DNA from 3 places in the Streptomyces sp. NPDC047130 genome. Region 1 is predicted to be linked to each of the others. Evidence: riboswitches for the same ligand, from Rfam matches in the RefSeq annotation. Region 1 holds a riboswitch; each other region holds the start of a gene.

Region 1 (9,521 bases):
CGCTCCTCGGCAGGGCCGCCGACACGGTCAGCAGGGCCGCAGTGACCAGGCCCCAGAAGACCGTGCCCGCGCCGGTGCGGCCGAGGAAGGCGCTGACGGCCAGGCCCAGGCCGAGGACCAGCAGGGCGCAGGCCAGGCCCTGCTGGACGGCACTGACGGCAGGGGCGCCGTCCCGGGCCAGGCCGGTGGCCAGCACGCCCGCCGCCACGGCCAGCAGGAACACCGTCCCGCCGAGGGAACGGGGGCGCGGCCGCGCGCTCCGGGTCGGGACCGCGCTCGGAGGCCGGTCGGCCGGGGCTGCCGCGGCGGTGGCCCCGCCGCGGGAGATGGTGAGCGCCGCCGCGAGGTCCCTGCCGGAGGTGTGCCGCAGGTCGCCGGGGCCCCACAGGTAGCCCGTGCCCCCGACGAAGGTGCCGTCCTTGACGATTGGCTCCCGCCACCAGGAAGGGCCCGGCACCGAGACCGGGGGAGCCTGGGCCTCGGGCGGGGCGTCCGCCGCGGCCTGGGCGGCCAGCGGGTCCGGTCCGGGAGCGTCCCGGTGACGGGACCAGTACCCCGCCCCGGCCAGCAGCAGGGCGAGCACCGCGCCGAAGCTCAGCACCCCGCCGTTGCCCAGCATGGACAGGAACACCCCGCAGCCGACCAGGGCGAACAGCACCGAGGCCAGCGCCGGACCGTCCACCCGGCCGGTGAGCAGGCGGCGTATCTCGTTCTCCTCCTCGCCCTCGTACGGGACGAGGAGCCAGGCGAAGCCGTAGAAGACGAGACCGATGCCGCCGGTCGCCGAGAGCACCGCGAGGGTGATCCGGAAGATCACCGGATCCATGTCGCACTGGCGGCCCAGACCCGCGCAGACCCCGCCCAGCATCCTGTACCGCCGGTCGCGCCGCAGCGGCCGCGGTTCCCGCTCCTGTTCCGGCCGCTCGTCGGCGGTCGCGGACGCACCGGCGCGCCGCCCCGCGTCGGTGGACGCGGGGTCGTGCGGGTGGTGGTGATCCGTCATGCCTTCATGGTGACGGGCGGGACGGCCCGGCGGGAGTCGCAACGACCCTGGGAAGACCCTGAGATCCTCCCCCGAGGTCCCGAGGTCCCGAGGTCCCGAGGTCCCGAGGTCCCGAGGTCCCGAGGTCCCGAGGTCCCGAGGTCCCGAGGTCCCGAGGCTCCGGGGCACCTGGGGCGGGGCCGAACCGGCACCGGCGCACCGACGCCGATGCCACCGCCACCGACCGGGCGGATCGAGGCGCAGGGTGAGGCCGAGGCCCACGGCACGCCGGGGCGACCCGCCGCGGAGTGCCCCCGGTCCCGGGCGGCGGCGGCCTGCGGCCCGGCGCCCCGCGTCCCGGCGTCCCCGCGTCCCGGAGGGGAACTGTTCGAGGCACGCCGGGGTGGGGATCAGGGTCCTCTCGGGGGCGGACCCTGATGACCCGGAGGGCGCGGCGTGTGACGATCGTGGCATGCCGGAAGCCGCAGCAGTACTCGACGAACAGCGGCCGCCGCGCAAGCTCTACCGCAGCGGCGACGGACGCTGGCTCGGGGGCGTGGCGCGGGGGCTCGCCGGGCATCTCGGCCTGCCCGTGGCCTGGCTCCGCCTGGCCTTCGTGGGCCTGTTCATGGCGCAGGGGCTGGGCGCGCTGCTGTACGCGGCGTTCTGGTTCTTCGTCCCGCTGGGTGTCGGCGGTGTCGGGGCGGCGGACGGCAGGAAGCAGCAGACCGCGTCGGCGTCCGGGGCGGCCTCGCCGCGCCGACTGGTGGCGCGCAAGCCCGACCGGGGGCAGTTGGTCGCGCTGTTGCTGATGGTCGTGGTCGCGCTGGTCTTCGTGGGCAGTGTGGACCTCGGCGGCGGGACGCGGGCCTACCTGTGGCCCGCGGTGCTGGTCGCGGCCGGTGTGGCCCTGGTGTGGCGTCAGGCGGACAACGCGCGGCGGGCCCGCTGGGTGGAGGTCGGCCGCCGTCGCCGCACGGTGACGCTGGCCCGCGCCGCGGCGGGTGTCCTGCTGGTGACGGCCGGCGTCTCGGGGATGTTCGTCCTGCAGGGCTCGGCCGCCCATCTCGGGTCGGTGCTGCAGGCCGCGCTGGCCGTCCTGGTCGGCGTGGCCCTGCTCGCCGGCCCTTACCTGGTGCGGATGACCCAGGACCTCTCCACGGAACGGCTGATGCGCATCCGCGCGCAGGAACGCGCCGAGGTGGCCGCCCACGTCCACGACTCGGTGCTGCACACGCTGACGCTGATCCAGCGCAACGCCGACAGCCCCGGCGAGGTCCGCCGGCTGGCCCGGGCCCAGGAGCGCGAGCTGCGGGCCTGGCTGTACCGGCCGGAGGGCTCCGGCAAGGAGGAGGAGGCCGAGCCGGAGACGCTCGCCGAGGCGGTCCGGAGCACCGCCGCCGAGGTGGAGGACAAACACGGTGTCCCCATCGAGGTGGTGGTGGTGGGCGACTGCCCGCTCGACGAGAAACTGGCCGCCCAGATCCAGGCCGCGCGGGAGGCCATGGTGAACGCCGCCAAGTACGGTGGCGACGGCGGGCCGGTCCAGGTCTACGCCGAGGTGGAGGGGAGGACGGTGTTCGTGTCCGTCCGCGACCGCGGCCCCGGCTTCGACCTGGACGCGATACCCGCCGACCGGATGGGTGTCCGGGAGTCGATCATCGGCCGCATGGAACGCAACGGCGGCACGGCCCGTGTGCGGGCCGCCCCCGACGGGGGCACCGAGGTCGAGCTGGAGATGGAGAGGGCGGAGAGGACGTCATGAGCGACGCGACCGGAGCCACCGGCCCCGAGGGCACGGGCATCGAGGCGGGCACGGGCGGCGAGCCGGGTGCCGGACGCCGGGTGAGGGTCGTGCTCGTCGACGACCACCGCATGTTCCGCACGGGGGTGCGCGCCGAGATCGGCGAGACGCAGCGCACCGGCGTGGAGGTGGTCGGGGAGGCCGCCGACGTCGACCAGGCGGTCACGGTGATCACCGCCACGCGGCCCGAGGTCGTGCTGCTCGACGTCCACCTGCCGGGCGGCGGCGGCGTCGAGGTGCTGCGCCGGTGTGCGGGACTCGCCTCCGACCCGGAGCAGCCGGTCCGCTTCCTCGCCCTCTCGGTCTCCGACGCCGCGGAGGACGTGATCGGCGTCATCCGCGGCGGCGCCCGCGGATACGTCACCAAGACGATCACCGGGTCGGACCTGGTCGACTCGGTCTTCCGGGTCCAGGAGGGCGACGCGGTGTTCTCGCCCCGGCTGGCCGGCTTCGTCCTGGACGCCTTCGCCTCCACCGACGCGCCGCCGGTGGACGAGGACCTGGACCGGCTCACCCAGCGGGAGCGGGAGGTGCTCCGGCTGATCGCCCGCGGCTACGCCTACAAGGAGATCGCCAAGCAGCTCTTCATCTCGGTGAAGACGGTGGAGTCGCACGTCTCGGCGGTCCTGCGCAAGCTCCAGCTCTCCAACCGGCACGAGCTGACCCGCTGGGCCACGGCCCGACGCCTGGTCTGACGGCGGGCCGACCCCGCCGCCTCTCGCTTCCCCGTCCCGCCCCTCCCCGTCCCGCCCCTCCCTGTCCTGCCGCTCCCCGTCCTGCCGCTCCCCGTCCCGTCCCGCCCCGCTCCGAGCGATCAGGTTCCCGCTCAGACCACGCGGGTCGCCCCGGCGAAGGGCATCTCGTCGATGGGGGCGATCCGGACCGGGGCCGAGGGATTCGGCGCGTGGATCATCCTGCCCTGGCCGATGTACATGCCCACATGGGTGACGCCGGGGTAGAAGAACACCAGGTCGCCCGGGCGGAGCTGGGAACGGGACACGCGCCGCCCCGCGTCGATCTGGGCGTAGGTGGTGCGGGGCAGGGAGACACCCGCGGAGCGGTAGGCGGCCTGGATCAGTCCCGAGCAGTCGAAGGCGTTGGGCCCGGTGGCGCCCCAGACGTACGGGCTGCCCAGCTTCCGCTGGGCGTAGGCGATGGCGGCCGCGGCGCGGGAGTCGGGCGCGGCGATCCTGCCGCCGGTGGCCTGGGCGCCGGTGGCCTGCGTGCCGGAGGACCCGCCGCCCCGTCCCGGTGACGCTTCCGCGCCGCCGCCCGACGTCTCCGCGAGGCGGGCGCGTTCCTCGGCGGTCAGCCGGGAGAGCAGCCGGCGGGCCTTCTCCAGCTTCCCGGTGACGGTCCGCTTGTGCCGCTCGGCCCGCTCCTGCTGGTCGCGCAGTCGCTCCAGCTCGGTCCGGGCGTCGTCCCGCACCTCGTCGAGCTCGCGGATCTGCTGCGACACGGAGGCGATCTCCGTGGCCTGGAGGTCGCCGGCGCGCTGGGCGAAGCCCGCGTCCCGCAGGAAGCGGTCGGGGTCGGAGGAGAGTGCCAGCTGCATGGTGGGGTCGAGACCGTTCCCCGAGCGGTACTGGGCGGCGGCGGCCGAGCCCAGTGCCTCACGCGCCTCGTTCAGCTCCTCGGCCCGCCGGGCTGCCTCGTCCTGCAGCTGGTCCACCCGGCGTTCGGCGGCCCGGGTCCTCTCCTTGGCGCCGTTGTACTTCTCGGTGGCCGCCTCGGCCTCCCGGTACAGCTGGTCGACCTCTTCCCTGACCTGTTCCGGCGTCGGCTTCGGCGCCGCGTGTCCGACTCCCTCGAGTCCCGCCGAGGCCGCCGCTCCCGCGAGTACCGCGGTGAGCAGGGTGCGTGCCCTGCCGCCGCTCCGGTGCTGTGAGGGTTTGCGGTGCGATGCCACGTTGGAGTCCACGTCCTTCCGTACGTCCCGCCCCACTGGCGGGACGGTCACACATCCGGCGGCGGCCCGCACAGGGGAGGCGGGCCGCCGCCGGACCTTCGATGGGGTGGCCGACGCCGTCCGGTCGGGACGACAGGCGGGGGAGCCGGTCACCTGGGGGAGGACGCTAATCCGGTAGGTCACCATCCGGTAACGGTTTGTGCGGAGATGACTCCAAAGAGTCACCGGGTGTCCGAGGGAGTGGTGTGGCGTTCCGGTGATGACGGATTGCTGTGCCGTCACGACCGTTTGCGCATGTCCGGGGCGGGTGGGGCGGGAGGGGCGTTACGCGGCGGCCCGCCGCGTGCGGCGCCGCGGGCGGTGGCTAGGCTCCCCGGCATGGACGTACTCCTGCACATCTTCGTCGGCCTTCACATCATCGGTATCGCCGCGCTGCTCGGCGGTTTCTTCCACCAGATGAAGGCCATCGGTCAGGGCACCGCCCGCTTCACCCCGGGCATGCTGCACGGCGCCCTCACCATGCTGGTCACCGGCATCGTCCTGGTGGGCCTCAACGAGGCCCAGGGCGCCTCGGTCAACCACATCAAGATCGGCATCAAGCTGCTGCTGCTGATCGTGATCCTCGGCCTGGTCTACGTGAAGCGCGACGAGGAGCGGGTGTCGAAGGGGCAGTTCGCCCTGGTGGGGGCGCTGACGACGGTCAACGTCTTCATCGCGGTGCTGTGGACGTGACGCCGCGTCCGTGACGCGTACCGCGACGGCCCGCACGCCTGGAGCGTGCGGGCCGTCGCGCGTCCCCGGGGCATGGGGCGGGCCGTCGTGCGGGCCGCCGGGGGCCGGACCGGTCAGGAGGGGCGCACGACGCTGTGGATGGAACCCTCGCCGTCGTAGTAGATCGACTCCTCGCGGACGTTCGTGCCCGGCTTCGGAGCGTGGATCATCATGCCGTCGCCGATGTAGACGCCCACGTGGGTGACGTCGTCGTAGAAGAAGACCAGGTCGCCCGGCTGCGCCTGGGAGACCGGGACGGTGGTGCCGGCGTTCACCTGGTCGTAGGTGGTGCGCGGCAGGTCCACGCCGGCGGCCTTCCAGGCGGCCTGGGTGAGGCCCGAGCAGTCGTAGGAGTCCGGGCCGGTCGCGCCCCACACGTAGGGGAGGCCGATCCGGGCCTCCGCGAACGCGACCGCCTTCCGGCCCTGCGAGGCGGACGCGTCGGTGGAGCCGCCGGATCCGGTGTCGCCGCCGGTGGATCCCTCCTCGGCGGCCTCCTCGGCCGCCGCCTCCTGGCGGGCCTTCTCCTCGGCGGCCTGCTGCCGTGCCAGCTCCTCCGCCTTGCGGCGGGCCTCCTCCTCCTTCTTCCGCTCGATCGCGGCGAGCCGCGCCTTCTCCTCGGCGGTCAGCTCGGCCAGCAGTTCGCGGGCGTCGCTCAGCTTCTTCTGGACGGTCGCCTTGCTGGTGCGGAGCTCCTCCTCGGAGGAGCTCAGGGTCTCCATGCTCTCGGAGGCCTCCTGCCGCTTCTCGGCGGTGGCGGCCTGGCGCTCCACGAACTCGTCGACCGCCTCCTGCTGGCGGGCGGTCAGGCGGTCCATCAGCTGGGCCTGGCCGAAGTAGTCCTCGGGGGCCTCGGCGAGGAGGAAGGTGGCGGTGTCGGGGAGCGCGGTGCCGGAGCGGTACTGGGCGGCGGCGTACGAACCGAGCTTCTCGCGGGCCTCGTTCAGCTCGTCGGTGCGCTCGGCGACCTCGTCGAGCAGCGTGTCGAGCTCCTTGCGCCGGGCCTCGCTCTGCTCCTTGGCGGAGTTGTACTTCTCGGTCGCGGCCTCGGCCTGGCGGTAGAGGGCGTCGACCTTCTCCTGGACCTCTGCGAGGCTGGGGCGGTCGGACGGGGCGGCCTGGGCGGTCTGGCTCAGCAGGGCCACGGAGGTGAGGGCGACGGTCGCCAGGGCGGGGGTGCGTATGCCCGCGAGCAGGCCCGCAGGGCGGGGTTTTCGGTGTGACGCCAAGGCGGCGACTCCTTCCGTCTCCCGCCTACCGGGTTAGCTGTCGGGTTCGGGCGGCGGTTCCGGAAGGGTTGCCCTACGGTCCGGCGGGGCCGGAACGATTCACCCCAGGTGGCGCGTGCGGGTCCCCGGCTCCGGCGCGGGGCCGGACTCGGCGGGGGCCGCACGGACCGGCGAGGTTCGCCGGTCGGGGTCGGACGGCCCGCGCGGCACGTTAGCCAACCCGTGGGGTCCGTGTGAAGGACGGTGTGCGATATGCCCGATACGTTTTCGTGACCTTGGCCCGAGCGTGGCGCTCCGTCACACCCAGGCAGCTCGTGGTAGTCACGCCTCTCCTCGCCACTCCACGCCTCTCCTCGCCACTCCTCGCCACGCCCCGCCCCTCCCGGGCGGTGGCTCCGCAAGGAGGTGCCGTGCGGACGCGGAGGGTCACTCGGTGACGTCGACGACCACCCGGTTGGTCTCGAGACCGGCCGCGGTGACGACCTGGACCTCGACGCGGCCGGGCTCGACATCGGCGGGCACCGGCACCGTCAGCACCGTGTCGGACGGGTTGCTGAAACCGCCCGCCACCGGCACCAGCGGAACGTGGACGTTGACCGCTCCTATCCGGACGACCATCCGCGACAGCCGGTCCGCGCCCTGCGCCCCCGGCGGCACGAAGCCCGCCCCGCGGATCTCGATGTCGTCGCCGGTGCGGATCGGCCCGTCGAGGTCTCCCGCCTCCCGGGCCCGCACCACGGAGAGCACGACCGGACGGCCGCCCTCCGCGTACTTGCCGGCCAGGTAGGTCGCCGCCGAGATCAGCACCACCACGGCCAGCCCCCACGGCAGGTCGGGCAGCTGCTCCGGTTTGCGGGCCAGCCGGACCAGGCCGAAGACCAGCGCCACCGCGGAGATCACGACGTACTGGATGTCGGCGAAGCTGCCGCGCCCGGAGTCGTCGGTCAGCAGGTCCGCCGCGCGGGGCCGGTGCGCGCGCACCTTCTGCAGCCGCTGCCCCTGCACCCGCAGGCTCACCACCCGGCGGACCAGCACCGCGATGGCGCACACCACGGCCAGCACCGTCACCACGCCCGCCCCGCGCGCCAGGTCGAGGCCCGCGATCAGCGCGTCACGCTCCCGGTGCCCGGAGGCGGCGGCCAGCTGGCCGGCCAGGGTGAGCACGGCGAAGGCGGTGAACAGCACCCACGCGACGGCCACCGCGCGCGAGGTGGAGAGGCGGTTGTCCTCGCCGATCACCGGCGCGAGCACGCCGCCGCGCGCTCGGTGGTACCAGGAGGCGGCGGACAGCGCGGCGGCCGTCACCAGGGCCGCGAGCAGCCCCGCCGTGCGGGCCGGCGTCCACCCGGCCCCGATCGCGGTGAGCGCCTGCACCAGCAGGAGCAGCAGCACCGCTCCCCACACGGCGTAGAGCGTGACCCGCCACAGCCGCGCCAGCCAGGCCTGGCCCTCGGCCCGGCTGCGCTCGGCGACTTCCGCGGCGGACTGGGTGAGCTCGTCGGAGACCCACTGCCGCGAGGCGGAGGCCGAGTGGGCGACCGCGGCGGGCAGTCCCTTCCCGGCGGCGTACTCGTCCCGCTGGTGGAGGAAGGCCGCCACGGCCTTCCGGTGTCCCGCCCGGGCGCCGTGCGGACAGTCCCCGCACGTGCAGCCGCCCCCATGGGTGTCCTTCGCCGCGTCGGCGCCCTGCCGCGCCTCCTGCACCGCCACGCCGTGTCCGCCTTCCGCAACGATCGTCACAGCGGCAACTCGCCTGCCGCGTAGGGGAATTGTGCCGTACCGCCCACCCCGTCCGGTCCACGGGGCCCGCTGCGCCGCGGGGTCCACCGGGAGCGGGGGGCGCGTCTCGGCCTCTCCCTTCACAACCGTTCCGGCGCCCTGCGGGTCTCGGTCGCGGCCCAACATTTTCGGCCCGTTTCCCGGCGACGGCGAAGGGCGCCGTCCGGAAGACCGGACGGCGCCCTTCGTCACGCGGTGGTGGGAGAGGTCACTCCCACTCGATGGTGCCCGGCGGCTTGGAGGTGACGTCCAGCACGACGCGGTTGACGTCCCGCACCTCGTTGGTGATGCGGGTGGAGATCCGCTCCAGCACCTCGTACGGCAGGCGCGACCAGTCGGCCGTCATGGCGTCCTCGGACGAGACCGGGCGCAGCACGATCGGGTGGCCGTAGGTGCGGCCGTCGCCCTGGACGCCCACGCTGCGGACGTCCGCGAGCAGGACCACCGGGCACTGCCAGATCTTGCTGTCCTGGCCGGCCGCGGTGAGCTCCTCGCGGGCGATGGCGTCGGCCTCGCGCAGCAGGTCCAGGCGCTCCTTGGTGACCTCGCCGACGATGCGGATGCCGAGGCCGGGGCCCGGGAAGGGCTGGCGCTGGACGATCTCCTCCGGCAGGCCGAGTTCCTGGCCGACCATCCGGACCTCGTCCTTGAACAGCTGGCGCAGCGGCTCGATCAGCTTGAACTCGAGGTCCTCCGGCAGGCCGCCCACGTTGTGGTGGGACTTGATGTTGGCCGTGCCGGTGCCGCCGCCGGACTCGACGACGTCCGGGTACAGGGTGCCCTGGACGAGGAACTCGACGGGCTGGTCGCCCGGCGCCTCGGCGACGATCTCGGCCTGCGCCTGCTCGAAGACGCGGATGAACTCCCGGCCGATGATCTTGCGCTTCTCCTCCGGGTCGCTGACGCCAGCGAGCGCGGTCAGGAACCGCTCCTCGGCGTCGACGACCTTGAGCTCCACGCCGGTGGCGGCCACGAAGTCCTTCTCGACCTGCTCGGTCTCGCCCTTGCGCATCAGGCCGTGGTCGACGTAGACGCAGGTCAGCTGGT
Region 2 (9,521 bases), on a different contig from region 1:
AGTCCATGGAGGTGGACAGGTGCACCTCGATGCCGCGGGACTCCAGGTGCTGCTTGCCGTACTGGCCCAGCTTCGGACCGACCTCGGGGAGGATCTTGTCCGCGGCGTCGACCAGGACGAAGCGCATGTCCTCGCGGGACACGTTGCGGTAGTACTTGGCCGCGTCGCGGGCCATGTCCTCGACCTCGCCGATCGTCTCGGCGCCGGCGAAGCCGCCGCCGACGAAGACGAAGGTGAGCGCCTTGCGGCGGATCTCCTCGTCGGTGGTCGAGTCGGCCTTGTCCAGCTGGGCCAGGACGTGGTTGCGCAGGCCGATGGCCTCCTCCACACCCTTCATGCCGATGCCCTGCTCGGCCAGACCCGGGATCGGGAAGGTCCGCGAGACCGCGCCCAGCGCGACCACGAGGTAGTCGAAGGGAAGCTCGTAGGCCTCGCCGACGAGCGGGGCGACCGTGGCGACCTTGCGGTCCTGGTCGATGGTGGTGACGCGACCGGTCAGCACCTCGGCCTTGCGCAGCACGCGTCGCAGCGGGACGACGACGTGGCGCGGCGAGATGTTGCCGCCGGCGGCTTCGGGGAGGAAGGGCTGGTAGGTCATGTACGAGCGCGGGTCGACGACCGTGACGGTCGCCTCGCCGAAGCGCATCTTCTTCAGAATGCGTTGTGCCGCGTACAGGCCTACGTACCCACCGCCTACAACGAGGATCCTGGGACGCTCCGTGGTGCTCATGGCATCGAGTATCCACCCGGTAAGGAGGTGCCTTTCGTGCGCCCCTTCACAAGGTTCCACCGGTGCTCTGCTACACTGCGCGGCCCACGTGATCCAGATCATTGTCTCCACGGGGAACGGTGCGCGCCGCCGCGTCGTTGTCAATGGCCCGTGAGCTGCTCCTTGTCCGTGTAAGGACGGTGTGAGGATCACGAAACAGGGATGCGGGCACCTGCCCTCCGGGAGGGTCCGGGACCCCGCCGCCCTTCGCGGAATCCTCCGTTCCGGCCCGTGCGGGCCGCACTCGGCGGCCCTTGTCGCCCTCCAGGGGCCAATTCCTTGTGAAGAAGTTCACGAAGGTTTTTGGCGAGGGACCTCCGCCGGGCCCCAAGGGCCCTGGACACGCCGCGGCCCGGCGGGCGCCGGAGCGCTCCGCCGGGCCGCGGTGAGCCTGCGTCAGGAGTGGGCGCCCGCCGTCCGGCGGCGGGTGACGACCACCGCGCCGGCGCCCAGGACCAGCGCGGACGCGGCGGTCAGGGCGACCGGGGTCACCGTGGAACCGGTCGCGGCCAGGTTGCCCCCGGTGCCGCCCTGCGGGGCCGCGCCCGAGGGCCCGGTGGCGCCCGGGCTCGCGGTCGTGGACTCCGTCGGCGACGGCGAGCCGCTGCCGTCGGGCGTCGGGTTCGGCGTGCTGCCGGCCGGCAGGAGGTCGATGCCGTAGTTCTTCATCGGCCCGTAGAGGCACGGGATCGAGTCCTTGACCGGGTCCGCGGCGAAGGACGCGTGGACGTGGCCCTTCGGGGCGTCCTTGTCGACGGTCAGCCGCATCCTGACCGTTGCGCGCTCGCCGGGCGCCAGGTCCTCGACGACCAGGTCGGGGCTCTCGGCGGGCTCCAGCGCGGTCCAGCCGTCGCCGCTCTTCCACTCGACCTCGAGGTCGTCCTGGTCGGCGCCGGGGGTGTCGAGGACGATGAAGGTCAGCGGCTCGACGTCGAGCGTGTGCCCGGTGCCGTTGGTGATCCGGAAGGTGAACGTCACCCGGTCGCCGGCGTACATCCGCTCGGGCAGGCCGATCGCCTTGGACTTCAGCCCACTGTCGCGCTTGCACTCCTTGGCGGCCGCCAGGGCCTTCTCGGCCTCCTGGAGCGCCGCCTCGGCGGCCTTCTCGGCCTCCCGGGCGAGGTGCAGCTCCCGGGAGGCGTCGACGCGGGCGTCGTCGAGCTCCTTGTCGGCGGCGTCGGCCTCGCCGCGGGCCTCGTCGTGCGCCTGCCGGGCGCCGGCGAGGGCGAGTTCGGCGGCGGCCAGCTCCTCCTCGGCCGCGGCCCTGCCGGCCTCGTCCGCCCCGGCCAGGGCCGCCTCGGCCTCGTCGACGCGCTTCTGCGCGGCGTCGAGCGTGGCCTTGGCCTCGGCGGCGGCCTTCTCGGCCTCCTTGGCGGCGACGGCCAGCGGGTGCGGGTTCCGGGTGTCGGTGAGGGCCTCGATCTTGTCGTTGGCCTCGATGCGGGCGCGGATGGCCTCCGCGTAGACCTTGCGCGCCTCGGTCACGGCGTCGAGCAGGTCCTGGTAGGCCGGCGCGGACTCGGCGACCGCCGTCGTCGGCTCCGCGAACGCCGGCGAGGCGGCGAGCAGGGCGACCGGCGAGGTGATGGCGAGCGCGGCGGCCACTGCCAGGTAACGGCGTCTTTGCACGGGCGTGCCTCCTGGGGCGAACTGCGCGGACAGCGCGGACTGCGTGCGGTGCGGGCGGTGTCGTGGAACACCTGGAGTGCGGGGAGTGCGTGAACGGTGCCGCGGAGCGCCTGGGTCCACCGCCGGTCCGGTCCACGGGGGCCCGTCCTCGGGGCCGCCTGCGTGACGCACGGGACGGTGGCCAACCTCCGCGACATCCGCAACCTCCGTGATTTTAGGAGCGGTTGGCCGATTCCGCCCTGGTCCTTCCGGGTGCCGGGAACGACCCCCGCCCCGCGGCGCGGGCGCAAAACGGTGCGGACCGGGAGGGTTGCCCTCCCGGTCCGCACCGGTTGTGTGAGTCATGTCATGCGGCCGGCCGAGGGGCCGCTCAGGCGATGCTCCAGGCGATGCCGTCGAGGATGTCGTGCTCGCTGACCACGACCTCCTCCGCGCCGATCCGCTCCATGATCGCCTGCAGCACCAGGGCGCCCGCGCCGATCACGTCGACCCGGCCCGGGTGCAGCGAGGGGATCTCCGAGCGTTCGGCATGGGTGGAGCGCAGCAGCCGCCCGGTGATCTCGCGGACGCGCTCGTAGCGGACGCGGGAGTGGTGGATGGCCCGCGAGTCGTACTCCGGCAGGTCCTGGGCGATGGCCGAGACGCTGGTGACGGAGCCGGCCAGGCCGACCAGGGTGCGGGCCTCGCGCAGCGGCACGGTCCGCTCGGTGAGGTCCAGGGCGGCCTCCACGTCGGCGCGGATCGCGGCGATCCGCTCCTCGGTCGGCGGGTCGACGACCGCGCCGCCGTCCACCAGGTGCCGTTCGGTCATCCGCACGCAGCCGACGTCGACCGAGCGCGCGGCGCGGACCCGGTCGTCGCCGACCACGAACTCGGTGGAGCCGCCGCCGATGTCGACGACCAGGAACGGCTTCTCCAGGTCGGTGCGGCCCGCGAGTTCACGGGTGGCGCCGGTGAAGGAGAACTCGGCCTCCTGGTCGCCGGTGATCACCTCCGGCTCCACGCCCAGGATGTCCAGCACGCCGGCCACGAACTCGTCGCGGTTCTCGGCGTCGCGGGAGGCGGAGGTGGCGACGAAGCGGATCCGCTCGGCGCCGTGCTTCTCGATCACCGCCGCGTACTCGCGGCAGGCGGCGAAGGTGCGTTCCAGCGCCTCGGGGGCGAGGCGGCCGGTGCGGTCGACGCCCTGGCCGAGCCGGACGACGGTCATCCGCCGGTCCAGGTCGGTCAGCGTGCCGGTGGCCGGGTCGCAGTCGGCGACCAGCAGCCGGATGGAGTTCGTACCGCAGTCGACGGCGGCGACCCGGGTCACTTGCCCTCCTCCTCGACGGGGCGGGCGGCGAAGTACCCGGAGCCGTCCTCGGTGGTGGCCACGATGCCGCCCTCGCCCGCCTCCCGCGGGACGCACGCCTGCGGCGTGACGCACGGGCCCTTGCGCCACCACTCGGGCAGCATGGCGATGGCCTCGTCGCCCAGCGGGTTGACGCCGGGTCCGGCCGCCAGGGAGTGGGCGACCAGGACGTGCAGGCACTTGACCCGGTCCGGCATGCCGCCGGCGCTCGGGAAGCCCTGGAGCACCTCGATCTCGTCGCGGCGGCGGATGTAGTCCTCGTGGGCGGCCCGGTAGGCGGCGGCGAGCTCCTCGTCGGTGCTCAGGCGCTCGGTCATCTCCTTCATGACGCCGTCCGCCTCCAGCGTGCCGATCGCGGAGGCGGCGCGCGGGCAGGTCAGGTAGTACGTCGTCGGGAAGGGCGTGCCGTCCGGCAGCCGCGGGGCCGTCTCCACGACGTCCGGCTGTCCGCAGGGGCAGCGGTGCGCGATGGCGCGCAGGCCGCGCGGCGGGCGGCCGAGCTGGAGCTGGAACGCCTCGACGTCCGCTTCGGTGGGCTCGGTGCGCGGGGTGGAGGGCGGGGGCGTTTCCATGCCGGGGATCAGTCTCTCTCGGTCTGCTGCTGCGATCTTCTGCTGCGGTCTTCTGCTGCGGACGGAAGTCCTGCCGCGGGGCCTCGTGCGACGGCTCCGGGACGGTGGTGCAGGGGGACAGTCTCTCAGGCACCCGCCCCCGCCGGCGGCGACCGGGGCGGCCGGTCGGCGCCGCGGGGTCAGCCCGCGGCGTCGGCCCGGTCCACGTCGTCCCAGAGGACGGCGTACCAGGGGCGGTCCGCCACGGGCCGCCCGGTGTCCCGCCGCGGGGCGGCGGAGCCGCGCACGGTGAAGCCGCTCTCGCCCGGCCGCAGGTGGTGCAGCCGCTTCCTGATCTGCTGCTCGGCGTAGGCGTCGTCCTTCCACCGCGCCTTGAGGTCGCGCAGCTCCTCCACCCGCTCGCGGGCGGCGTCGCGCTCCTCCTCCAGCTTCGCGACCTCGGCGCGCTGGGAGACGTACTGCCGGGTCGGGTAGGCCAGGGCGACGACCAGGGTGCAGAGCACCAGGGCCAGCAGCGCCGCGCGGCCGGTGAGCCGGGAGCGGCGTGCCTGACGGCGGGTCTGGGAGCGGTAGACGCGGGCGGCGGTCTGCTCACCGAGCAGCCGCAGCCGGGTGGTCGTGGAGAACCGGTCCCGGTTCTGCGCCATCTTCTCCGCGCCTCCCCGTGGGCGTTTCGTGTGCCGTGCGTGCCGTGTGCCGTGCGGCGTGTGCCGTGCGGGCCGGCGTCGTGCTGTCCCGTCCCGCGTGCTCCTTCCCCGCACACGGTACGTGACGCCGGGACGCCGTGGGGCGCGGACAGGGGCGTGCCCCCGGAGCCGGGGCTCCGGGGGCACGCGAGGGGCCGTCGGGCAGGTCAGCCCTTGAAGCGCGGGAAGGCGCTGCGGCCGGCGTACACGGCGGCGTCGTCGAGGATCTCCTCGATGCGCAGCAGCTGGTTGTACTTGGCGACGCGCTCGGAGCGGGCCGGGGCGCCGGTCTTGATCTGGCCGCAGTTGGTGGCGACGGCGAGGTCGGCGATGGTGACGTCCTCGGTCTCGCCGGAGCGGTGGGACATCATGCACTTGAAGCCGTTGCGCTGGGCCAGCTCGACGGCGTCCAGGGTCTCGGTCAGGGAGCCGATCTGGTTGACCTTGACCAGCAGGGCGTTGGCGGCGCCCTCCTCGATGCCGCGGCCGAGGCGCTCGGGGTTGGTGACGAAGAGGTCGTCGCCGACGAGCTGGACCTTGTCGCCCAGCTTCTCGGTGATGACCTTCCAGCCGTCCCAGTCGTCCTCGAACAGCGGGTCCTCGATGGACACCAGCGGGTAGGCCGCGACGAGCTCCTCGTAGTACTCCGTCATCTCGGCGGCGGAGCGCTCCTTGCCCTCGAATAGGTACTTGCCGTCCTTGTAGAACTCGGAGGCGGCGACGTCGAGGGCGAGGGCGACCTGCTGGCCGGGGGTGTAGCCGGCCTCCTTGATCGCCTCGAGGATCAGGTCCAGGGCCTCGCGGTTGGAGCCGAGGTTCGGGGCGAAGCCGCCCTCGTCGCCGAGGCCGGTGGACAGGCCCTTGGTCTTCAGCACCTTCTTCAGCGTGTGGTAGACCTCGGTGCCCCAGCGCAGGGCCTCGGAGAAGGACTCGGCGCCGATCGGCGCGATCATGAACTCCTGGATGTCCACGTTGGAGTCGGCGTGCGAGCCGCCGTTCAGGATGTTCATCATCGGCACCGGCAGCAGGTGCGCGTTGGGGCCGCCCAGGTAGCGGAAGAGCGGCAGGTCGCTGGCCTCGGCGGCGGCGTGGGCGACGGCGAGGGAGACGCCGAGGATGGCGTTGGCGCCGAGCGAGCCCTTGTTGTCGGTGGCGTCCAGGTCGAACATCGCCTGGTCGATCAGGCGCTGCTCGGTGGCGTCGTAGCCGACGAGCTCCGGGCCGATCTGCTCGATGACGGCGAGGACGGCCTTCTCGACGCCCTTGCCGAGGTAGCGGTTCTTGTCGCCGTCGCGGAGCTCGACGGCCTCGAAGGCGCCGGTGGAGGCGCCGGACGGGACGGCGGCACGACCCGTGCTGCCGTCGTCGAGGCCGACCTCGACCTCGACCGTGGGGTTGCCTCGGGAGTCCAGGATTTCCCGGGCTACGACGACGTCGATGGACGGCACGAGCATCTCCTTCTGGGATGTGACGCGGGTGGCGCCGGACCACCTGGCCCGGCACGGGGTGCACAGCCTCCGTGGCTCTGCGAGACCGAGCCTAACCGGCCGGGCGGGATCGGCCAGCCGGTCACCCCCTGTACGGAGGGGTAACAGGAGATTAATTGTTCCGGCTCGAAACAAAAAGCCCTGGAGGCGGATCCGCCGGAAACGCCCCCGCCCCCGGGCGCGTGGTGACGCGCCCGGGGGCGGGAGGTTCGTGCGACGGGCGGACCGGTCAGCCCAGGTGCAGCATCTGGCCCGGGTAGATCAGGCGCGGGTCCTCGACGACGTCCTTGTTCAGCTTGAAGAGCTTCTTCCAGCCGCCCTTGATGTCGTGCTCCTCGGCGATCAGGCTGAGCGAGTCGCCCTTGACGACCTTGTACTCACCGTCACCCTTGAGGACCTTCTCGCCGGTGGGCGTGGTGACCTTCTCCTGCTTCTTCGGCTTCTCCGCCTTGGCGGGCTGGGCCGGGGTCTCCTCGGCCTGCGGCGCGGGGGCGGGAGCCTCCTGCTGCGGGGCCTCCTGGGCGGGGGCCTCGGCGGCGCCGCCCTGGTAGGGGGTGCTGGAGAGGCCGGTGCCGCAGTGCGGCCAGGCGCCCGGGCCCTGCTCGGCGAGGACCTTCTCGGCTATCTCGATCTGCTGGGCCTTGGTGGCCTGGTTGGCCTGGGCGGCGTACTGGGTGCCGCCGAAGCCGGCCCAGGTCTGGCTGGTGAACTGCAGACCGCCGTAGAAGCCGTTGCCGGTGTTGATGGACCAGTCGCCGCCCGACTCGCACTGGGCGACGGCGTCCCACTCGGACTCGGTGGCGGCGGACGCGGTGCCCGCCGTCAGCAGCGGGGCGGCCACGACCGCGCCGGTGAGACCGGCGACGGCGAGAGCGCGCTTGGCCTTGGACGGACGACGGTGCTTGCCCTGGCAGGTAAACGACATGGAGGTATCCCCTCACCGACGCCTACGAGGTGAGCTGTCGGGTTCGGGCTATGAGGGTCGCCCGGCCGCACACCTCTCGGTGCGCGGCTTCACCCCTAGCCGTTCCGGCGGTCTGGCCGCCGGGCCGGCACTTACCTGGTTCCCCCGCTCCTGCCTACGGCGCATGACGCGACGACATGTCCCGTACGGCCGTTGGCAGGATTAGGCGTGACGGCCGCCGGGGCCCGCTGGAGCGAGCGGTTCGACGTTAGCCACGCCCATGCCGGGATTTCAAAGACGATCAGGGCTTCTGAGACCCATCTCTCACTTCTCCGGAATCAGACATTCCAGGACGAAAAGGCGGGTAACTCCCCCGATTTTGCCCGCCTTTCGCCCTTCTCCTGCCGTCGTCCCGACCGCTACGGGAGGGTGAGGACCATGCCCGACACCAGGCGGTCCGGGTCCTTCCCGATCAGGTCGCGGTTCTCCTCGTAGAGGGCGCGCCAGCCGCCCTTGACGCCTTCCGACTTGGCGATGGAGACCAGGCTGTCGCCGGCCCGCACCTGGTAGGTGTCCGCGGGGGCGGCGTGCCGGCCCGAGGTGCCGGAGCCGGACTGCGCGGCGGTCTCGTCGGCGCTGGGGCCGCGGTGGCGGCCGGAGCCGGAGGAGGAACCGGTGCTCTCCTCCTGCGCGGTGTCCCCGCCGAAGAGCGGGGTGTCGTCCTGGAAGAGGGGACCGTCGCCGTCGCCGAACAGCGGGGCGTCCTCGTCCGGCGCGTCCTCGCCGGTGGCGCCGTCCTGCTCGCCGCCGTCGCCGCGGACCGGGACGTCCTCGCCGGAGCCGCCCTTGCCGGTCCCGCCCTTGTCGCTGTCGTCCTTGCCGCTGTCGCCGCCGACGCCGTTCTGGCCGTCCTGGCCGTTCTGGCCCCCGCCGGTCTCGGGCAGGTCCGGGATCACCGGGCTGCCGGTGCCGGTGTCCACCAGGCCGAGGTCCTGGCCGAGGTCCAGGAGGCCGCCGCCCTGCGCGGAACCGTAGCCGGAGCCGGGGAGGAAGCCGTGGTCCGAGGCGCCGTTCGCGCCCTCGCCGGACCGCCCCTGCCCACGGGCGTCACCGGTCTCGCCGTCCACGACGCCCGACTTGTCGCTGTTGCGGCTCCTGTCGCTCTTGTCGGTCTTGCCGCTTTCGCCGGTTCCGGCCAGGTCGCCGCCGACGGAACCCCAGCCGGAGGCCGAGCCGTCGAAGGCGCCGGGGCCGGTCACGTCGCCGGTCCGCAGCGCGTCCACGCCGGTGTCCACCTCGGCGGCGGGGCCGTCCTCGCGCAGACCGTTCATGGCGCCGCAGGCCAGCCACGGGGTGGCTCCCTGCTCGGCGAGGATCCGCTCGGCCACCGCGATCTGCTGGGAGCGGCTCGCCTCCGACGGCTTGGAGGCGTACGACAGGCCGCCGTGCTCCTCCCACTGGTCCTGGGAGAGCTGCAGGCCGCCGTAGAACCCGTTGCCGGTGTCGGCGCTCCAGGCGCCGCCGCTCTCGCATTCGGCGACCCGGTCCCAGGTGGCCCCCTCGGCCGCGCCGGCGCTCGAGGCCGCGAACAGCGGGAGGGCGAGTGCGGAACCGGTCACGCCGGCCGCGACGACGACCGCCGGCGCCTGACGGGGGCGGCGGTGACGACCGTTTCCGGAGAGCATGCGGGTGGCCTTTCGTCGACTACAGGGGCCGCGTCGACCCGGTCGGCATCCCGCCGCAGGGGTCGTCGCGTCTGTGCGGGAACGTAGCCGGTGATCAACGTTCGTCACAACTCGATGTCGCAAGGAACACACGAACGTCACGGAACTGTCGAGGTCGTGCTTCCACTTGAGCCCTGCTCGGGGGCGAACTCGACCGGAAGAGTTCGCAGGCCACGCATGATCAGTCCGCCCCTCCATCGCAACTCGGCGGGCTCCAGGCCCAGTTGGAGGTCGGGGAGCCGAGTGAGCAAGGTCGCGAGGGCGGTTCGGCCCTCGAGCCGGGCCAGGGGGGCGCCGAGGCAGTAGTGGATGCCGTGTCCGTAGCCCAGGTGCTGGTTGTCCCGCCGGGACAGGTCCAGGGTGTCCGGTTCGGCGAACCGCTCCGGGTCCCGGTCCGCC
Region 3 (9,521 bases), on a different contig from region 1:
CTGGCCCGGCCCTCGGCCGGCATCGACGTGATCGTGATCGAGGCCAGCGGGCTGGCGGAACCGCAGGAACTGGTGCGGATGGTGCTGGCCAGCGAGCAGCCGGAGGTGGTCTACGGCGGGCTGGTGGAGGTCGTGGACGCGGCCGAGTTCGACGCGACCCGCGAACGGCACCCCGAGGTCGACCGGCACCTGGCGCTGGCGGACCTGGTGGTGGTGAACAAGATCGACCGTGCCGCGGACCGCGAGGCGGTGCTGCGCACGGTCGGGGAACTGGCCGACGGGGCCGCCGTGGTGCCCGCGGCCTACGGGAGGATCGACCCGGAGTTCCTCTTCGACTGCCGCCCCGCCGAGGAGCGCGTCGGGCAGCTGACCTTCGACGACGTGCACCCGCACGAGGAGGGCGCGGGCCACGGCGGGCACCTGCACGCCGGGTACGACAGCGTGTCGTTCGCGTCGCCGGAGCCGATGGACCCGCGGCGGCTCATGCGGTTCCTCGACGAGCGGCCGGAGGGCCTGTACCGGATCAAGGGATGGGTCGACTTCGGGGCGTACGACCCGCGGAACCGGTACCTGGTGCACGCGGTGGGCCGGTTCCTGCGGTTCTACCCGGAGCCGTGGGGCGCGCACGGGAGCCGGGGCTCGGGGCTGGTGCTGATCGGCTCCGGGATCGACGCGGCGGGGCTGGAGAAGGAACTGGCCGCCTGCGTGAGCACGGCGCCGGGGGAGGCCGACGAGCACGGCATGTGGGGCGTGCTGCGCTACGTGCGGGGGGACGACGACGCGGACCTCGACGCCGATGTCGATGCCGGCCTCGACGCGGCCCTCGACGCCGAGGACGCCGAGGACGCCGCAGGCCCGGCGGCCGGGGCCGCCGGGCCGCACGTGGAGGCTCCGGAGGGCGAGTGACCGCGCCGCGCCCCCGGAACTGCCGAGGGGCGCGGCGCCGGTCCTGCCGACGGCGGGACGCGGCGTGGGCCCTGGCGACCCCTCGGACGCGGTGCGGACCGGGGCGGCCCCGTGCCGAGGTGCGGCCGGGGCGGCCCGTGCCGAGGTGCGGGCCGCGGGTCGGGTCAGGCAGGGCCGGTGACGACGGCGACCGTCTTCGGCAGGCCCACGCCCGAGCCGTCGCGGCGCGGGTCGGTCTCGGGCAGCTCGGCGGGCATGCCGTTCTTCTGCGTGGCGAGGGCCGGGGCCGGCCCCGCCCAGGCCAGGGAGAGGCAGTCCTCGCCCTTGAGGAAGCGCTGGCAGCGGACGCCGCCGGTGGCCCGGCCCTTGCGCGGGTACTGGTCGAACGGCGTCATCTTCGCCGTAGTCTGCACCGAGTCGTCGAGCGTGCCGCGGGAGCCGGCGACGGTGACCACCACCGCGTCCCGGCCCGGGTCCACCGCGGTGAAGGAGATGACCTTGGCGCCGTCCGCCAGCTTGATGCCGGCCACACCGCCCGCCGGGCGTCCCTGCGGGCGCACCAGCGAGGCCTGGAAGCGCAGCAGCTGGGCGTCGTCGGTGATGAAGACCAGGTCCTCCTCGCCGGTGCGCAGCTCGGTGGCGCCGACCACGCGGTCGCCCTCCTTGAGGGTGATGACCTCGAGCTCGTCCTTGCCCGCCGGGTAGTCCGGCACCACCCGCTTGACGATGCCCTGGAGCGTGCCGACCGCGAGGCCGGGGGAGGACTCGTTCAGCGAGGTCAGGCAGATCGGCGTCTCGTCGTCCTCGAAGGACACGAACTCGGCGAGGGGCGCGCCGCCGGACAGGTTGGGGGCGGTGCCCGCGGGGATCTCCGGCAGGAGCGGCAGGTCGACCACGTTGACGCGCAGCAGGCGCCCGGCGGAGGTGACCACGCCGATCTCGCCGCGCGCGGTGCTGTGGGCCACGGAGACGATCGCGTCGTGCTTGACCCGCTTGGCGCCGTCCTGGGCCGGGAACGGGTCGGCGTTCGCCGTGCGGGCCAGCAGGCCCGTGGAGGAGAGCAGCACCCGGCACGGGTCGTCGGCGACCTGCAGGGGCAGGGCGGCCGGGGCGTCCGCGGACTCCAGCAGCACCGTGCGCCGCGGGGTGCCGAACTTCTTGGCGACGGCGGCGAGCTCGCCGGAGACCAGCTTGCGCAGCTCGGCGTCCGACTCGAGGATCCGGGTCAGATCCTCGATCTCGGCGGTCAGCCGCTCCTTCTCCGCCTCCAGTTCGATCCGGTCGAACCTGGTGAGGCGGCGCAGCGGCGTGTCGAGGATGTACTGCGTCTGGATCTCCGACAGCGCGAAGCTCTCCATCAGGCGCTGCTTGGCCTGGGCGGAGTTGTCGCTGGAGCGGATCAGGCGGATGACCTCGTCGATGTCGATGAGGGCGGTCAGCAGGCCCTCGACCAGGTGCAGCCGGTCGCGCTTCTTGCCGCGGCGGAACTCGGAGCGGCGCCGGACCACGTCGAAGCGGTGGTCGAGGTAGACCTCGAGGAGTTCCTTGAGGCCCAGGGTGAGCGGCTGGCCGTCCACCAGGGCCACGTTGTTGATGCCGAAGGACTCCTCCATCGGCGTCAGCTTGTACAGCTGCTCCAGCACGGCCTCGGGGACGAAGCCGTTCTTGATCTCGATGACCAGGCGCAGGCCGTGCTCGCGGTCGGTGAGGTCCTTGACGTCGGCGATGCCCTGGACCTTCTTGGAGCCGACCAGGTCCTTGATCTTGGCGATCACCTTCTCGGGCCCGACGGAGAAGGGGAGTTCGGTGACGACCAGGCCCTTGCGGCGGGCGGTGACCTGCTCCACGGCGACCGTGGCGCGGATCTTGAACGTGCCGCGGCCCTTCTCGTAGGCGTCCCGGATGCCGGGGAGCCCGACGATCCGGCCGCCGGTGGGCAGGTCGGGGCCGGGGATGTGCTTCATCAGCGCGTCGAGATCCGCGTTCGGGTGGCGGATCAGGTGGCGGGCGGCGGCGACGACCTCGCCGAGGTTGTGCGGCGGCATGTTGGTCGCCATGCCGACCGCGATGCCGGAGGCGCCGTTGACCAGCAGGTTCGGGAAGGCGGCGGGCAGCGCGACCGGCTCCCGCTCCTGGCCGTCGTAGTTGGGCTGGAAGTCGACCGTGTTCTCGTCGATCGACTCCGTCATCAGGCTGGTCGCGTCGGCCATCCGGCACTCGGTGTACCGCATGGCTGCCGGCGGGTCGTCGTTGCCCAGGGAGCCGAAGTTGCCGTGGCCGTCGACCAGCGGGACCCGCATGGAGAACGGCTGGGCGAGGCGGACCAGGGCGTCGTAGATCGACGTGTCGCCGTGCGGGTGGAGCTTGCCCATGACCTCGCCGACGACGCGGGCGCACTTGACGTAGCCGCGGTCGGGGCGCAGGCCCATCTCGTTCATCTGGTAGACGATGCGCCGGTGCACCGGCTTGAGGCCGTCCCGCGCGTCGGGCAGGGCACGGGAGTAGATGACCGAGTACGCGTACTCGAGGAAGGAGCCCTGCATTTCGTCCACGACGTCGATGTCGAGGATCCGCTCCTCGAAATCGTCGGGCGATGCTGTCTTCGTGCTGCGGCGGGCCATCGCTGCCGGGCTCCTTCACGGTCTTGCGAGCATGAACGGGGGACTGTCGCGCACCATTGTGGCCCTCGCCGCCGACAGCGCGGACCGCGCCCCCCGCCGGTGACCGCGCGGCGAGCGGGGGGCGCGGGTGATTCAGTTCCGGCGCAGGGTGTCGATCATGCCACCCCATTCGGGCCCGTCCCACGCGATGGAGACGGCGGATCCGTCCGACTTGACCTTCAGGGTGCCCTCGGTGCGCCCGGGGTCCGGCTTCGCGCAGTCCAGGGTGATCCGCGGCTTCTCGGTGTTGACGCCCTCCAGGGTGCCGGCGCAGGCCAGCTCGCCGGTGGTGGCGACCTCGGTCCCGGTGATCTCGAGGGTCTTGATGGGGCTGTCGTTGACGGTGCGCCAGGTGCCGTCGATCCCCTTCTCCGCGGGCGCGGGCTGCGAGGACTCCTCGGCCCGCGGGGACTCCTCGGCCCGCGCGGAGGACGCGGCGCTCCCGCCCTTCGCCGCCTCGTCGCCGCCGGAGCCTCCGCATCCGGTGAGCAGCACGGCGCCCGTTACCAGGGCGGCGGTGACGGTCAGGGCCTTGCGCATCGGAACGTCCTTTCCTGTCCCGCGGCGGGGACGTCAGGTCGGTGGGCGCCGACCATCCCAGCACATCCCCGCGCCCGGGAGGGAGCGGGGTCCGGGCCCCGGGGGCGGAGCGCGTCCCCGGATCGGGCGGCAAAGTGCCGTACCGGGAACCGGGCGGTACCCCGCCACGGTTGCATACAGTGACAGGCAGTTCGCGTGCTCAGCGTGCTCAGCGTTCTCAAATGTTCAACGTTCTCAATGTTCAACCGCGATCGAAGGGACGTACATGCCCATGGGTCACACGGCCACAGCCGAGGCAGGCTCAGGAGGCCTCACCGCTACCGAGCACCGCCTCGCCAACGGGCTCCGCGTGGTGCTGTCGGAGGACCACCTGACCCCGGTCGCCGCGGTGTGCCTCTGGTACGACGTCGGCTCCCGGCACGAGGTCCGGGGCCGCACCGGCCTCGCCCACCTCTTCGAGCACCTGATGTTCCAGGGCTCGGCCCAGGTGAAGGGCAACGGGCACTTCGAACTGGTGCAGGGCGCGGGCGGTTCCCTCAACGGCACCACCAGCTTCGAGCGCACCAACTACTTCGAGACCATGCCGGCCCACCAGCTGGAGCTCGCGCTCTGGCTCGAGGCCGACCGGATGGGCTCCCTGCTCACCGCCCTCGACGACGAGTCGATGGAGAACCAGCGCGACGTCGTCAAGAACGAGCGCCGCCAGCGGTACGACAACGTCCCCTACGGCACGGCGTTCGAGAAGATCTTCGCCCTCGCCTACCCGGAGGGCCACCCGTACCACCACACCCCGATCGGCTCGATGGCCGACCTGGACGCCGCCACCCTGGAGGACGCCCGCGCGTTCTTCCGCACCTACTACGCGCCCAACAACGCGGTGCTGTCGGTGGTCGGCGACATCGACCCGGAGCAGACGCTCGCCTGGGTCGAGAAGTACTTCGGTTCCATCGCCTCCCACGACGGCAAGCCGGCCCCCCGGGACGGCGCGCTGCCCGAGGTCATCGGCGAGGAGATCCGCGAGGTCGTCCGCGAGGAGGTCCCGGCCCGCGCCCTGATGGCCGGCTACCGCCTCCCCGAGGACGGCACCCGCGCCTGCGACGCGGCCGACGTGGCCCTGACCATCCTGGGCTACGGCGAGTCCTCCCGCCTCTACAACCGGCTGGTGCGCCGCGACCGCACCGCGGTGACGGCCGGCTTCGGCCTGTTGCGCCTGGCGGGCGCCCCGTCGCTGGGCTGGCTGGACGTCAAGACCTCCGGGGACGTCGAGGTCCCGGTGATCGAGGCCGCCGTGGACGAGGAGCTCGCGCGGCTCGCCGCCGAGGGCCCCACTCCCGCGGAGATGGAGCGCGCCCAGGCGCAGCTGGAGCGCGAGTGGCTGGACCGGCTCGGCACGGTCGCCGGCCGCGCCGACGAACTCTGCCGCTACGCCGTGCTGTTCGGCGACCCGCAGCTCGCCCTGACCGCCGTCCGCCGCGTCCTGGAGGTGACGCCGGAGGAGGTCAAGGAGGTGGCCAAGGCCCGGCTCCGCCCCGACAACCGCGCGGTGCTGGTGTACGAGCCGATCACCCCGGAGGGCGAGGACGAGGCCGCCACCGACGAGAACGAGGAGGAGGCCAAGTGACCGAGCTGGCCACGATGGAGTTCCACCCGATGCCGCAGGCCGGCGAGCCCAAGCCGTGGGCCTTCCCCGCCCCGGGGCGCGGCGCGCTGGACAACGGCATGACGGTCCTGCACTGCCACCGCCCCGGACAGCAGGTCGTGGCGGTCGAGGTGCTGCTGGACGCGCCGCTCGACGCGGAGCCCGCCGGACTGGACGGCGTCGCCACCATCATGGCGCGCGCCTTCGCGGAGGGCACCGACAAGCACTCCGCGGAGGACTTCGCCGCCGAGCTCGAACGGTGCGGCGCCACGCTGGACATGCACGCCGACCACCCCGGCGTGCGGGTCTCGCTGGAGGTGCCGGTCTCCCGGCTGCCCAAGGCCCTCGGGCTGCTCGCCGACGCGCTGCGGGCCCCCGCGTTCGCCGAGGACGAAGTGTCCCGGCTGGTCCGCAACCGGCTCGACGAGATCCCCCACGAGCTGGCCAACCCGGCCCGCCGCGCCGCCAAGGAGCTCTACAAGGAGCTCTTCCCGGCCGGTTCGCGGATGGCGCGCCCCCGTCAGGGCACCGAGGAGACGGTCGGGAAGATCGACGCGGCCGCCGTGCGCGCCTTCTACGAGCGGCACGTCCGCCCCGCCACCTCGACCGCCGTGGTGGTGGGCGACCTCACCGGCGTCGACCTCGACGCCCTGCTGGCCGAGACCCTCGGCGCGTGGACGGGCTCCCCGGCCGACCCGCACCCGGTGCCCGCGGTGACGGCGGACGACACGGGCCGCGTGGTGATCGTGGACCGCCCGGGCTCGGTGCAGACCCAGCTGCTCATCGGCCGTACCGGTCCGGACCGGCACGACCGCGTGTGGCCGGCCCAGGTGCTCGGCGCCTACTGCCTCGGCGGCACGCTCACCTCCCGGCTGGACAAGGTGCTGCGCGAGGAGAAGGGCTACACCTACGGAGTCCGCTCCTTCGCCCAGGTCCTGCGCTCCGCGCCCGACGGCTCGGGCGCGGCCCTGCTGGCCATCAGCGGCTCGGTGGACACCCCCAACACCGGCCCGGCGCTGCAGGACCTGTGGCAGGTGCTGCGCACGCTGGCCGAGGGCGGCCTCACCGACGCCGAACGCGACACCGCGGTGCAGAACCTGGTGGGCGTCGCCCCGCTGAAGTACGAGACGGCCGCCGCGGTGGCCGGCACCCTGGCCGACCAGGTGGAGCAGCACCTGCCGGACGACTTCCAGGCGACGCTCTATCAGCAGCTCGCCGCCACCGGCACCGTGGAGGCCACGGCGGCCGCGGTGAGCGCCTTCCCGGTGGACCGCCTGGTCACGGTCCTCGTCGGCGACGCCGCGCAGATCGCCGGCCCGGTCCGCGACCTGGGCATCGGCGAGGTGACGGTGGTCGGCGCGGAGTAACCGCCCGTACAAGCCGGTTCGGGCCCCGGTGACCCATCCGGTCGCCGGGGCCCGTTTCGTCCCGGACAACATGCGTTGCGTAGGGAAGCGTCCGGTTTGCCCTGTGGGATGCGCTACAAAAGCCTTGATCCGTTTGTGATCCGAATGATCACGCCATTAGCTTCGGTCCGGCTGTCCGCCACACTTGTGCGCCGCGCCCGCGGCGCCGGGCAGTCATCGCCTAATCCCCGTACGGCGCGAGCCAGGGGAGCCGGGGACCCACAAGCGGCATCCCCTGGGGTGAATCGGGTGCCTTCCGCACGGCGCGCGCACAGCGTGCGCACGGTGGGAGAAGCCCGTAGGAGACCTTCCTGCTCCGAACCCGACAGCTAACCCGGCCGGCGAGAGGGAAGGAAAGGACTCAGCCACTTCATGGCGTTCAACTGCGCCTCCGGCAGGCACCGCCGTCCCGGCCGGACCAGCCGTACCACCGCCGGCCTGGCAGGCCTCGCCGCTCTCACCACCACCGGCGTCGTCGGCACCCTGGCCACTCCCGCCTCCGCCGCCGAGACGTCCGTCAACGAGACCACCGGCCTGCTGCCCGTCGTCACCATCGGCGACCGGGTGGCCGACCAGATCGACGAGCAGGCCGAGGCCCAGGAGCGGGCGGCCGCCGAGAAGGCCGCCATCGCGAAGGCCCGCGAGGAGCGCGAGGAGGCCGAGCGCCGCGCCGCCCGCGAGGCCGAGCGCGAGCGCCTGCGCCGCCTCACCATGTTCGTCAGCCCCATCGCCGGCTCCTACGTCTCCACCGGTTACCAGGCCGGCGGCGCCGTCTGGTCCTCCGGCAGCCACACCGGCGTCGACTTCCACGCCGCCGCCGGCACCCCGGTCCGCTCGGTGGGCCGCGGCACCGTGGTCGAGGCCGGCTGGGGCGGCAGCTACGGGTACCAGGTCGTCATCAAGATGCACGACGGCACCTACACCCAGTACGGCCACCTCTCCTCGGTCAGCGTCACCCCCGGCCAGGCCGTGACCCCCGGCGCGCACATCGGCCGCTCCGGCGCCACCGGCAACGTCACCGGGCCGCACCTCCACTTCGAGGCGCGGATGACCGCCGAGTACGGCAGCGACATCGACCCGGTCGCCTACCTCCGGTCCCACGGCGTGAACCTCTGACGCCACCCGCACACGCGAAAGCCCCCGCCCGGTTTCCCGGGCGGGGGCTTTTCGTCGTTCCGGAAGGATTCCGGGCGCACCGGACGCACCGGGCGGGCCACGGCCAAAAATTCCCCGTCCGCGGGGCCTTCCCGTCGGAAATCGCCGTCGATTGCCTTAGAGTCAATTCATTCATCGAGGCGGAGGTCGGCATGCGTATTCCCGCGCATTCGGTATGCACGGCGATCCGGGACGACATCGTCGCAGGCGTCCACGAGCGGGGAAGCCGGCTGACCGAGGAACTGCTCGCCCGGCGCTACGGGGTCTCCCGGGTCCCGGTCCGCGAGGCGCTGCGCACCCTGGAGGCGGAGGGCTTCGTGGTCACCCGGCGCCATGCCGGGGCCTGTGTGGCCGAGCCGACCGAGCAGGAGGCCGCGGACCTGCTGGAGATGCGGCTGCTGCTGGAGCCGCTGGGCGCCGCCCGGGCCGCGCAGCGCCGCACCGAGGCCCACCTGAAAGTCCTCCGTGGCCTGGTCAGGCTGGGGCAGGAGCGGGCGCGGCGGGGCTACGGCGAGGACCTGCGATCCCTGGGGGGCTGGTTCCACGAGACGCTCGCACAGGCCTGCGGCAGCGGCGCCCTGACCTCGTCCCTCACTCAGCTCCGGCACAAGATCGCCTGGATGTACTCGGTGGACCCGCTGCCGGCGCCCACCGAGACCTGGGCCGAGCACGGCGCCATCGTCGACGCCGTGGCCCGCGGGGACGGCGAGCGGGCCCGGCAGACGACCGCCCTGCACACCGAACGCTCGCTCGCCCTGCACCGGCTCCGCATTCCCGGGCAGAACCGCGGAAGCGCGGTGCGCCCGGACGTGGTGAGGACTTCGCAACATGCCGTAAACACGAGCGGCCTCTCCACTTAACACCGAGGCCGTATACAAGGGCGAAGGAATTCGTTACCGCATGCCTATTCCTTCGGTCTTTCTTCGGTCCGAGGTGTTGCCCGGCGCTTTTGCCTGCCCGGAAATGCGGACGGCGCGCACGGCGGAGGGGAAAGCGGCGTTCCAGGCGCAGGTGTTCAGAGCATCGCGTGTCCAGGCCCCCTCGGCGGCGGCTGCGACACCAGGTCCGCGAGACGGCGCAGCACCGCCTCGGCGCCCTCGCCCTCGCAGGACAGCACGATCTCCTCGCCCCCCCGCACCCCCAGGCCCAGCACCTTCAGGATCGACGCGGCGCTCACCGGCCCCGCCCCGGCCCCGTCCGCCCGGGCCACCCGCA

What was found. A riboswitch is a leader RNA that binds a small molecule or an ion and turns the genes downstream of it on or off. The one in region 1 is predicted to bind cyclic di-AMP.
Region 2: linked by a shared signal. The riboswitch ahead of ABZ836_RS27580 (transglycosylase family protein) and the one ahead of ABZ836_RS01040 (NlpC/P60 family protein) in region 1 are both predicted to bind cyclic di-AMP.
Region 3: linked by a shared signal. The riboswitch ahead of ABZ836_RS24540 (M23 family metallopeptidase) and the one ahead of ABZ836_RS01040 (NlpC/P60 family protein) in region 1 are both predicted to bind cyclic di-AMP.

Annotation. Positions count from the first base shown of each region.
Region 1 covers NZ_JBEYUK010000001.1:215,314-224,834, forward strand. The annotation lists gene ABZ836_RS01015 (PspC domain-containing protein) at 1-1,003, opposite strand, end outside; gene ABZ836_RS01020 (PspC domain-containing protein) at 1,455-2,747, shown strand; gene ABZ836_RS01025 (response regulator transcription factor) at 2,744-3,481, shown strand; gene ABZ836_RS01030 (NlpC/P60 family protein) at 3,613-4,695, opposite strand; gene ABZ836_RS01035 (hypothetical protein) at 5,074-5,427, shown strand; gene ABZ836_RS01040 (NlpC/P60 family protein) at 5,541-6,695, opposite strand; cyclic di-AMP (ydaO/yuaA leader) riboswitch at 6,702-6,859, opposite strand; gene ABZ836_RS01045 (hypothetical protein) at 7,122-8,405, opposite strand; gene guaA (glutamine-hydrolyzing GMP synthase) at 8,683-9,521, opposite strand, start outside.
Region 2 covers NZ_JBEYUK010000033.1:11,189-20,709, forward strand. The annotation lists gene ABZ836_RS27550 (NAD(P)/FAD-dependent oxidoreductase) at 1-730, opposite strand, end outside; gene ABZ836_RS27555 (hypothetical protein) at 1,166-2,398, opposite strand; gene ABZ836_RS27560 (Ppx/GppA phosphatase family protein) at 2,769-3,710, opposite strand; gene ABZ836_RS27565 (DUF501 domain-containing protein) at 3,707-4,321, opposite strand; gene ABZ836_RS27570 (septum formation initiator family protein) at 4,501-4,968, opposite strand; gene eno (phosphopyruvate hydratase) at 5,175-6,461, opposite strand; gene ABZ836_RS27580 (transglycosylase family protein) at 6,724-7,419, opposite strand; cyclic di-AMP (ydaO/yuaA leader) riboswitch at 7,424-7,591, opposite strand; gene ABZ836_RS27585 (transglycosylase family protein) at 7,818-9,083, opposite strand; gene ABZ836_RS27590 (cytochrome P450) at 9,221-9,521, opposite strand, start outside.
Region 3 covers NZ_JBEYUK010000025.1:6,118-15,638, forward strand. The annotation lists gene ABZ836_RS24515 (GTP-binding protein) at 1-906, shown strand, start outside; gene ABZ836_RS24520 (DNA topoisomerase IV subunit A) at 1,071-3,527, opposite strand; gene ABZ836_RS24525 (hypothetical protein) at 3,660-4,106, opposite strand; gene ABZ836_RS24530 (pitrilysin family protein) at 4,372-5,727, shown strand; gene ABZ836_RS24535 (pitrilysin family protein) at 5,724-7,112, shown strand; cyclic di-AMP (ydaO/yuaA leader) riboswitch at 7,320-7,510, shown strand; gene ABZ836_RS24540 (M23 family metallopeptidase) at 7,524-8,267, shown strand; gene ABZ836_RS24545 (GntR family transcriptional regulator) at 8,459-9,166, shown strand; gene ABZ836_RS24550 (HPr family phosphocarrier protein) at 9,322-9,521, opposite strand, start outside.